DNA from 4 places in the Solwaraspora sp. WMMB335 genome. Region 3 is predicted to be linked to each of the others. Evidence: riboswitches for the same ligand, from Rfam matches in the RefSeq annotation. Region 3 holds a riboswitch; each other region holds the start of a gene.
What was found. A riboswitch is a leader RNA that binds a small molecule or an ion and turns the genes downstream of it on or off. The one in region 3 is predicted to bind cobalamin.

Region 1 (2,192 bases), 3.1 Mb from region 3:
CACCTCGAACACCCCCTCCGGGATGACCGCCGACGAGTACAACACCTTCGCGACCCTCGGCGGACAGATGGCGGCGACCAACGGCTACACCCCGCAACAGGCCTCCGACCTGTACATCACCGACGGCAGCAGTATCGACTGGATGTGGGGTGTGCACGACATCTGGGCGTACACGTTCGAGATGTACCCCGGCTCGTCCGGCGGTGGCGGTTTCTACCCGCCCGACGAGGTGATCCCGGCCCAGACCGCCCGCAACCGGGAAGCGGTGCTGATGCTCAGCGAGTACGCCGACTGCCCGTACCGGGTGATCGGCAAGGAGGGCCAGTACTGCGGCGGTGGCGGCCCCGTCGACCCGCCCGGCACCACCGTCTGGGCGGACACCTTCGAGACCGCGACCGGGTGGACCACCAACCCCAGCGGCACGGACACCGCCAGCACCGGGCAGTGGGAGCGCGGCGTCGCGCAGGCCACCAGCTCCGGCGGGGCGTTGCAGCTGACCGCGTACCAGGGCAGCAACAGCCTGGTCACCGGGGCGGCGGCAGGCTCCTCGGCCGGGTCGTACGACATCGACGGTGGCTCCACCAGTGCCCGCTCGCCGGCGATCGCGCTGCCGTCCAGCGGCACCCTGACCCTGTCCCTGGCCTGGTACCTGGCCCATCTGAACAACTCGTCGTCGGCGGACTACTTCCGGGTCAGCGTGGTGCACAGCGGTGGCACGACCACCCTGCTCAACCAGGCCGGTGCGGCCAGCAACCGGTACGGCTCCTGGTCGACCGGCAGCTACAACCTGACCCCGTACGCCGGGCAGTCGGTGCGCATCCTGGTCGAGGCGGCGGACGCTTCCACCGCCAGCCTCGTCGAGGCCGCCATCGACGACGTACTGATCACCAGCTCCTGACCTGACACTCAGGTCCGATCAACGCGGGCCGCCGTGCGACGCAGCTCACCGTACGGCGGCCCGCCCACCTGCCCGTCTGCCTGCCCGTCTGCCCGCCCACCGGCCCGCGTTGTCGCAGGTCGGTGCGGGTGAGTTACCGTGCTGACGATCACCTGTGCAGCGAAGCCGGTGCGATTCCGGCACTGTCCCGCAACTGTGAGCCTCGACAGGTCCGTGCTCCGGTCGCCGAGGCGAGTCAGGTCGCCTGCCGCGTGGTCGCGAGAACCAGCGCTCTCGAGGAAGGGCGCCTCGCCACCTGGCCGGAGCGCGGCGCGCCCGACCTGTCGGCGAAGCACCAGACCTCGACCGACAGGAGGCCCAGATGAACCGACCCGTAGCGGTACGGGCGACCGTGCTGCGCGCCACGACGGCCGCCGCTGCCGTGATCCTGACCGTGGCCGGCTGCGCGACGTCCGAGCCGGACGCGCCGTCGGCGGCCGGCAGCCCGAGCAGCGGTGCCGGCTTTCCGGTGACGGTCGGCGAGCTGACCCTGGACGAACGTCCGGAGCAGATCGTCGCGCTGTCGCCCACCGCGACCGAGATGCTCTTCGCGATCGGTGCCGGTGACCAGGTGAGCGCGGTCGACGACAACTCGAACCACCCGCCCGAGGCACCGATCACCGACCTGTCCGGATTCACCCCGAACGCGGAGGCGATCGCCAGCTACGACCCCGATCTGGTGGTGCTCTCCGGGGACACCAACGGGGTGGTCGCCGGGCTGTCCCGGCTGGACATCCCGGTCTACCTGGCCGAGGCGGCGGTGACGCTGGACGACACGTACCGCCAGATCACCGAGTTGGGCACGCTGACCGGGCACGTCGACACGGCGGCCGACCTGGTCACGACCATGCGGGCGGACATCGACAAACTGGTCGCCGACGCGCCGACGACGGCCGAGCCGCTGACCTACTACTACGAACTGGACCCGACGTTCTACTCGGTGACCAGCAAGACCTTCATCGGGTCACTGTTCAGCCTGGTCGGCCTGGAGAACATCGCCGACCCGGCGGACGCCGATGACCAGTCCGGTGGCTACCCGCAGTTGTCCGCCGAGTCGGTGATCGCCGCCGATCCGGACCTGATCTTCCTGGCCGACACGAAGTGCTGTCAGCAGGACGCCGAAGCGGTGGCGCAACGGGCCGGCTGGTCGACCATCAGCGCGGTGCGGGCCGGCCAGGTGGTCGAGCTCGACGACGACATCGCCTCCCGGTGGGGGCCCCGCGTCGTCGACCTGGTCCGGTCCATCGTCGACGCG
Region 2 (2,192 bases), 7.3 Mb from region 3:
CAGCGGCACGACCACGGCCAGCCCGTAGCCGCCGTCGGGCCGGGCCAGAACGCCGGCCGCGGCCCTGGCCGACATGTCGGTCGACCGTCCCGGTCCGGACCGGTGACGCTGGCGCTGGTCCGAACCGGTCGGGCGGGCCGCCGGATGGGCGGCGAGGCGGGTGCCGACCCGGCGCAGCACGGGCTCCGCCAGGTCGGCCAGCCGCCAAGCGGCCACGTCGCTGCCGTCCTGGCTGCCGACCTGTTCGTCGAGGAAGGCGTTCGCGGCGGCGACGGCCAGCGCAACCGCAGTGTCCCGACCGGTCCGTACGCCGTGGTCGGCACCGGCCAACAGGACGGTGACCTGCCCTGACTCGTCGGGCAGCAGGGCGATGTCGGGTCGGGCGGCGGCGGTGTCGCCGCGTCCGTCGTCCACGGCGAACAGAAACCGCCCGGACAGCCGGGCGAGCCGCGGATCGGCACAGACCGCCGCGTCGAGGGCGCGCACCTGTGCCGGTACGTCCCACACGGAAACCGCGTCGACGCCGCACAGCGGGGAGCCGACGATGTTACGGACCCGTTCGTGGCTGACCGACGGCAGCAGGCCGGCCGCGGTCAGCCGGGGGACGAGCAGCCGCGCGGCATCGGCGGACAGGCCACGCAGCTGTACGTTGGCCCGGCTGGTCAGCTCCAGGTACCCGGCGCCGGTGCTGCCGGCGGCCTCGGTGAGTGCGGTGAGCTGGGCGGCGGTCAGCAGCCCGCCGGGGCAGCGGATCCGGGCCAGTGCCCCGTCGGCGGCCTGGTGCAGTTGCAGCGCGCCGGGGCAGGCGTCCGGTCCGCTGCGGCCCGGTCCGACGGCGAGGTCGCGGCGCGACGGCGGTGACGGTGGCACGCGGCGGATACTACGGGCCGCCCGGGGTGACGACGCCGTCACGGCGGTCAGATCACATCTTGACGCCGCGTCGGTGAGTCAGGACAGTGGTCGGTAGCCATGTGCGGCGGCGAGTGGAGGAAGCCGGTGTGAGTCCGGCGCGGTCCCGCCACTGTCACCGAGAAGCGGACCCCATCCACGGCCACGGCCCGCGATCATGCGGGCGGGAAGGCCGGGGCGAGCGTCGATCCGGGAGCCAGGAGACTCCGGCCGCCACGACCGACGACCCGGGGCGCGGACCCCGAGGGAGGACCGGGCGTCCGATGATGCTTTTGCTGTCCACTTCGGATACCGACTTGCTGAGTGGGCGGGCCAGCGGCGCCGATTGGCGACTGGCCAACCCCGCCCGGCTCGATCTCGACGACCTGCCCGGCCTGCTCTGCGGCGTCGGCCTCGTCGTGGTCCGGCTGCTCGGCGGGCGGCGGGCCTTCGCCGAGGGCCTGGACACGTTGCTCGCCGGGCCGACACCGGTGGTGGTGCTCAGCGGCGAGCAGGCACCGGACGCCGCGCTGATGGAGCTGTCCACCGTCCCGGCCGGCGTCGCCGCCGAGGCGCACGCCTACCTGGCCCACGGCGGTCCGGCCAACCTGGCCGAGCTGCACCGTTTTCTGTCCGACACGGTCCTGCTCACCGGGCACGGCTTCGCCGCACCGGCTCCGGCTCCGGCCTGGGGCGTGCTGCAGCGGCCCGCGGCAGCCGCCGACGCGGAACGCCCGACCGTCGCGGTGCTCTACTACCGGGCACACCATCTGGCCGGCAACACCGGGTTCGTCGAGGCACTGTGCACCGCGATCGAGCAGGCCGGTGCCCACGCGCTGCCCGTCTACTGCGCCTCGCTGCGGACTCCCGATCCGGAGCTGCTGACCACGCTACGTCGCGCCGACGCGCTGGTCGTCACGGTCCTCGCGGCCGGCGGGACCCGCCCGGCGAGCGCCGGTGCCGGCGGTGACGACGACGCCTGGGACGTCGGCGCGCTCGCCGAGCTGGACGTGCCGATCCTGCAGGGTCTGTGCCTGACCGGCTCCCGGGCCGGCTGGGCGGCCACCGACGAGGGGCTGTCCCCGCTGGACGCGGCGACCCAGGTCGCCATCCCCGAATTCGACGGACGGCTGATCACCGTGCCGTTCTCGTTCAAGGAGATCGACGCCGACGGGCTGTCGGTCTATGTCGCCGACCCGGAGCGGGCCGCCCGGGTGGCCGGCGTCGCGGTCCGGCACGCCACGCTGCGCCACGTCCCGCCAGCGGCCAAGCGGATCGCGGTGCTGCTGTCGGCGTACCCGACC
Region 3 (2,192 bases):
CGGCCTGCCCGGCGGCGGCGTGTTCACCGGCGGCGGCCAGGGCCTGCCCGGCCAGACCGGTGCTGTTGGTGTTGGGATAGTCGGTGAAGCCGGAGCCGTTGAAGGAACCGTCAGCCGCCTGCACCGAGCGCAGCCACGACGTGGCGATCGCCACCGGCTCGGCGGTGCCGCTCGCTCCGGCGTCGGCCGCGGCCAGCAGTGCCTGCACCGCCATCGCCGTCGCGTCGACGTCCATGCCCTGCTCCGTCACCGGATCCTCGGGACAGGCGGTGCCGGCGGCGCCGGGATAGAGCCGGAACCCACCGCCCGGGCACTGCTGCTTGACGAGAAAGTCAACCACCGGCTGCGCTACGCCACCGGAGCGGGCCAGCCCGATCACGGCCAGCGACTGACCGAACAGATTCGACCCTGCGGTGGTATCGAGATTGATGTCGTACAGCCACCCCGCCTTGCTGCCCTGGTCAGCACCGTAAATCAGGTCCACTGTGCGCTGTCGCCAGTCGTACCCGCCGAAGTCGGTCGGATCGGTGCCGACTGCGACGGCGGCCACGAGCACCTTCGCCGTCGATCCACCGGTGACAAAGTCCCCCATCTCCGTCCGGATGGCGGCGTAGCCGTCGGCGTTGGCCGCGAGCGCCTCGGTGATCGCGGCCGCCGCGACCGGTTCGTTACCGGTGGCCCGCAGCGCGAACAGCGCGTCGATGGTCAGTCCCCAGTCACTGCCGACGAAGCCGGGCAGACCGCCGTCGACCAGTTGGCCCGCCAGCCAGTGCGATCCGGCCCGCGCCGCGGCGGACGCGGCCGGATCCGCGGCGGCCGGCACGGCGGCGGCCGCCGGTCGCAGCGCCGCAGGCCCGGTAGGACGGGTGAGGGCCACCCCGGCGCTGGCGGCGATGACCGCGAGGGCGGCAAGTGCTGGCAGGAACCGGCTGGACAGGAGCCGGCGGGGAAAACCACGAACCATGGAGGGGACCTTTCGGAGCGGTGACCGAAACCGCATCCGCCGGCCGCACATGGCCTTGACCGATCCGGGCTCGATCCGTAGACCACGACGTGTGAGCCGCTCACTCCACAGTCGGGCATTCCGGCTCGCGTACCAGTGCTGATGAGCACATTGGCGCGCATACGGCTGCGGGTCAGCGCCGGCCTCGCACCGGCTTCCCCCGCCTGGGAGCAGATTCAGTTGTGACGAGCCGCTACCGAGTATGTCAGATGTGCAACGAGAGCCGTCCTCACCAGACGTCACTGCCGGCGGCTGTTCGGGTCGAATAGCAAATCTGGTCAGCGGTTGACAGCCACCTCGCCAAGCACCGCCGACGCAGTCGCCGGTCCGGTCGCGATCGTCGTCGTTGACGGCGGCAACGAGCCGTGCCCAGACTGTCCGCAGCAGTTCCGCACCTGTGCGTCGATGGGGGAAGTCCGGTCGAAAGCCGGCGCTGGCCCGCAACGGTAGGCGGCGAACATCATGCCGCGAGCCCGAATACCCGTCGACGTACCGCTGCAGAGGTTCCCCTCCCGTCGTGGCCCACGGGTCGGAGCCGCCCGGGCCTGCCCGGGTCGCCTCGACGTCTGGGCCAGAAAGGTGCCGTCCGATGGCCGTTCACCGCCGCCGCGACCGTTTCCGACTCGTCACCACCGGCGTACTCACCGCCCTCGCCCTGACCGTGGCCGCAGCCACACCGGCCACCGCCACCCCACCCGAGACCCACAGTCGGGTCGACGCCGCCGCTGGCTGGCTCGCCCGGCAGATGGTCGACGGAGAACGTTTCGAGGTCGTCTTCGGCGGCGTCGCCTACCCCGATCAGGGCCTCACCATTGACGCGATCTTCACCTTCGCGGCCGCCAAGGAAGCCGACAGCTACGCCACCAACGCGATCAACTGGCTCGCCGAACCGGCCATCATCACCGGCTACATCGGTGACGGCACCGAGGCGTACGCCGGCGCCACCGCCAAACTCGCCCTCGGTGTACAGGTCCGTGGCCTCGACCCGGCCTCGTTCGGCGGCGTCGACCTGCTCACCCGGCTAACCGGACTGATGGCACCCTCCGGCCGCTTCTCCGACCAGTCCGCCTTCGGCGACTACAGCAACATGTTCAGCCAGTCGTTCGCCGTCATCGCTCTGGATCGGGCCGGCGGCGCGCCGTCACAGGCCGTGTCGTTCCTGACCGCCAGCCAGTGCCCGGACGGCGGG
Region 4 (2,192 bases), 7.3 Mb from region 3:
GGCGGCGAAGTGCCGACGCCAGAGTTCCTGCTCGCTGATCGGTCTGGCCCGGGGACGGTGCAGCCCGGCGAGTACCTGACTCACCGGCCGGTGCCGCCAGCCGTCGACGGCCGGCGCTGCCGCCGACAAAGTGGACAGCTCGTCGAGCGCGCTGCGTACCCGTTTGCGGGCCAGGCCGAGCTCGTGAGCCAACTGGGTGTCGGTGCGCGTACCCAGCATGGTCAGTGCCCGGTAGATCAGGTCCGCGTCAGCGGACACGCCCCACCGGGTCAGTTGTGGAATTGTGCCGGCAACCTCAGGCATACCTCGCTCCCGTCGCCCCCGTTCGTCGCCAGCCACAGCTCACCATGCCGTCGCGGTGTGGGAAAGACCGTCGCGTCAGCGGTTGCACAATCATGCAGCCGTGCGGTGAGAATCTTGCCCTTCGCTGTGTTCTGGGCGATGGTGGCTCGGCGCCATCGCCAGGCCGTTGCTTGCTGGCTGCACGGGGAGCCGGCAAGCAACGCCCGCCACACGCGTCACCGTGCCGCCGGAACCGGCTGGACGACCACCACGTTGGATCGTTCGCAGGTGTTGAGGCAGTCGACGACCCGGACCCGAGCGCCGGACGCCCGCAGGGCACGCAACTGACCGTCGTGGTCGACGTCGGGGTGCTTGCGGCTGGTGCCGCAGCAGCAGCCACGGCAGACGGTGACGAGGCAGCCGGCGGTCATCGGGCCGGTCACCCTGTCATGCCGGCGCGACGGCTGGCCGGACGGCGGCGCGGACCGGGGTGAGCAGCAGCCCGAGAACCACTCCGAGGACCGTCCACAGCACGGCGAGTTGTCCCAGCGACGCCAGCCGGAACTCCCACAGCAGGGACGCGGGTACGTCGGCCGGCACCGCGACCCCGGTCGCCGGCCAGAAGGCCAGTAACAGGGCGTAGCCGGCGACGGCCGTCGCCGCGGCCGACCACGCCGGATTCACACCGGCTTCCCGAGCACCGTGGCGCTGATCAGGGTACCGCTGAGCTGGAAGTCAAGACAATGGCGAGCGTCGTGGTCACGCTGGCGACCAGCGCGACGTTGACGAGCCGACCCGCGGTAGGCGAGCATGACCGGCACACGAGCGGTGCGCGGAGGAACCCGGTGCGAATCCGGGGCGGTCCCGCCACTGTGACCGGGGAGCCACGTCCCAACGCGACACCGCGCCACCGCCGAGATCCGGCGGGAAGGCCGGGGTGTGACGACGATCCGGCAGCCAGGAGACTCCGGCCGCTCGGTTGGTCCACCGGCACGCGGGCGCGGACACCCGCGGGAGGGATACGACATGACCAGCCGCCGGGTCACCCGATGACGCCGTACCCGTTCTCCGCCGTGGTCGGCCTCGCTGACCTGCGGCAGGCGCTGCTGCTCGGCGCGGTGCACCCCGGAATCGGCGGGGTGCTGATCCGGGGCGAGAAGGGGACCGCCAAGTCCACCGTCGTCCGGGCGCTCGCCGCCCTGCTGCCCGAGGTCGGCCGGGTGGTCGGGTGCCGGTTCGGCTGCGACCCGACCGTGCCGGATCCGGGCTGCCCGGACGGGCCGCACACCGCGCCGGTCGCCGGCCGGCGCGGTCCGGCAGCCCTGGTCGAGCTACCGGTCGGGGCCACCGAGGACAGGGTGGTCGGCACCATCGACATCCAGCGGATGCTGGGCGCCGGCACCAAGGCGTACGAGCCGGGCCTGCTCGCCGCCGCCCACCGCGGCCTGCTCTACGTCGACGAGGTCAACCTGCTACCCGATCACCTCGTCGACCTGCTGCTGGACGCCGCCGCGATGGGCCGGGCGCACGTCGAACGCGACGGGCTGTCGGTCAGCCACGCCGCCCGGTTCCTGCTGGTCGGCACCATGAATCCGGAGGAAGGCGAGCCGCGCCCGCAGTTGCTGGACCGCTTCGGCCTGGTGGTCTCGGTGACCGCACCGGTCGAGGTCGGTGACCGGGCCGAGGTGGTACGCCGCCGGCTCGCCTACGAGACCGATCCGGCCGGGTTCGCTGGCGCCTGGTACGACGCCGATCAGCGGCTCGCCGAGCAGGTCCGCGCCGCCCGACAGGCACTGCCCGGGGTGGCCCTGCCCGACCATGAGATCGACCGGATCGCACGGATCTGCCTGGCGTACCGGGTGGACGGACTGCGCGCCGACATCGTGATGGCCCGCGCCGCGGTGGCTCTC

Region 1: another riboswitch for cobalamin. It lies ahead of ACN27F_RS20415 (ABC transporter substrate-binding protein); the one in region 3 lies ahead of ACN27F_RS33375 (LPXTG cell wall anchor domain-containing protein).
Region 2: another riboswitch for cobalamin. It lies ahead of cobN (cobaltochelatase subunit CobN); the one in region 3 lies ahead of ACN27F_RS33375 (LPXTG cell wall anchor domain-containing protein).
Region 4: another riboswitch for cobalamin. It lies ahead of ACN27F_RS02135 (VWA domain-containing protein); the one in region 3 lies ahead of ACN27F_RS33375 (LPXTG cell wall anchor domain-containing protein).

The regions. Positions count from the first base shown of each region.
Region 1 covers NZ_JBMHMF010000001.1:4,722,479-4,724,670, forward strand. Annotated here, with positions in the region: gene ACN27F_RS20410 (M14 family metallopeptidase) at 1-898, shown strand, start outside; cobalamin riboswitch at 1,002-1,164, shown strand; gene ACN27F_RS20415 (ABC transporter substrate-binding protein) at 1,260-2,192, shown strand, end outside.
Region 2 covers NZ_JBMHMF010000001.1:470,883-473,074, forward strand. Annotated here, with positions in the region: gene cobG (precorrin-3B synthase) at 1-870, opposite strand, end outside; cobalamin riboswitch at 988-1,115, shown strand; gene cobN (cobaltochelatase subunit CobN) at 1,173-2,192, shown strand, end outside.
Region 3 covers NZ_JBMHMF010000001.1:7,803,252-7,805,443, reverse strand. Annotated here, with positions in the region: gene ACN27F_RS33375 (LPXTG cell wall anchor domain-containing protein) at 1-964, opposite strand, end outside; cobalamin riboswitch at 1,058-1,186, opposite strand; cobalamin riboswitch at 1,372-1,506, shown strand; gene ACN27F_RS33370 (prenyltransferase/squalene oxidase repeat-containing protein) at 1,593-2,192, shown strand, end outside.
Region 4 covers NZ_JBMHMF010000001.1:494,566-496,757, reverse strand. Annotated here, with positions in the region: gene ACN27F_RS02150 (LuxR C-terminal-related transcriptional regulator) at 1-303, opposite strand, end outside; gene ACN27F_RS02145 (hypothetical protein) at 519-713, opposite strand; gene ACN27F_RS02140 (CbtA family protein) at 730-966, opposite strand; cobalamin riboswitch at 1,119-1,249, shown strand; gene ACN27F_RS02135 (VWA domain-containing protein) at 1,332-2,192, shown strand, end outside.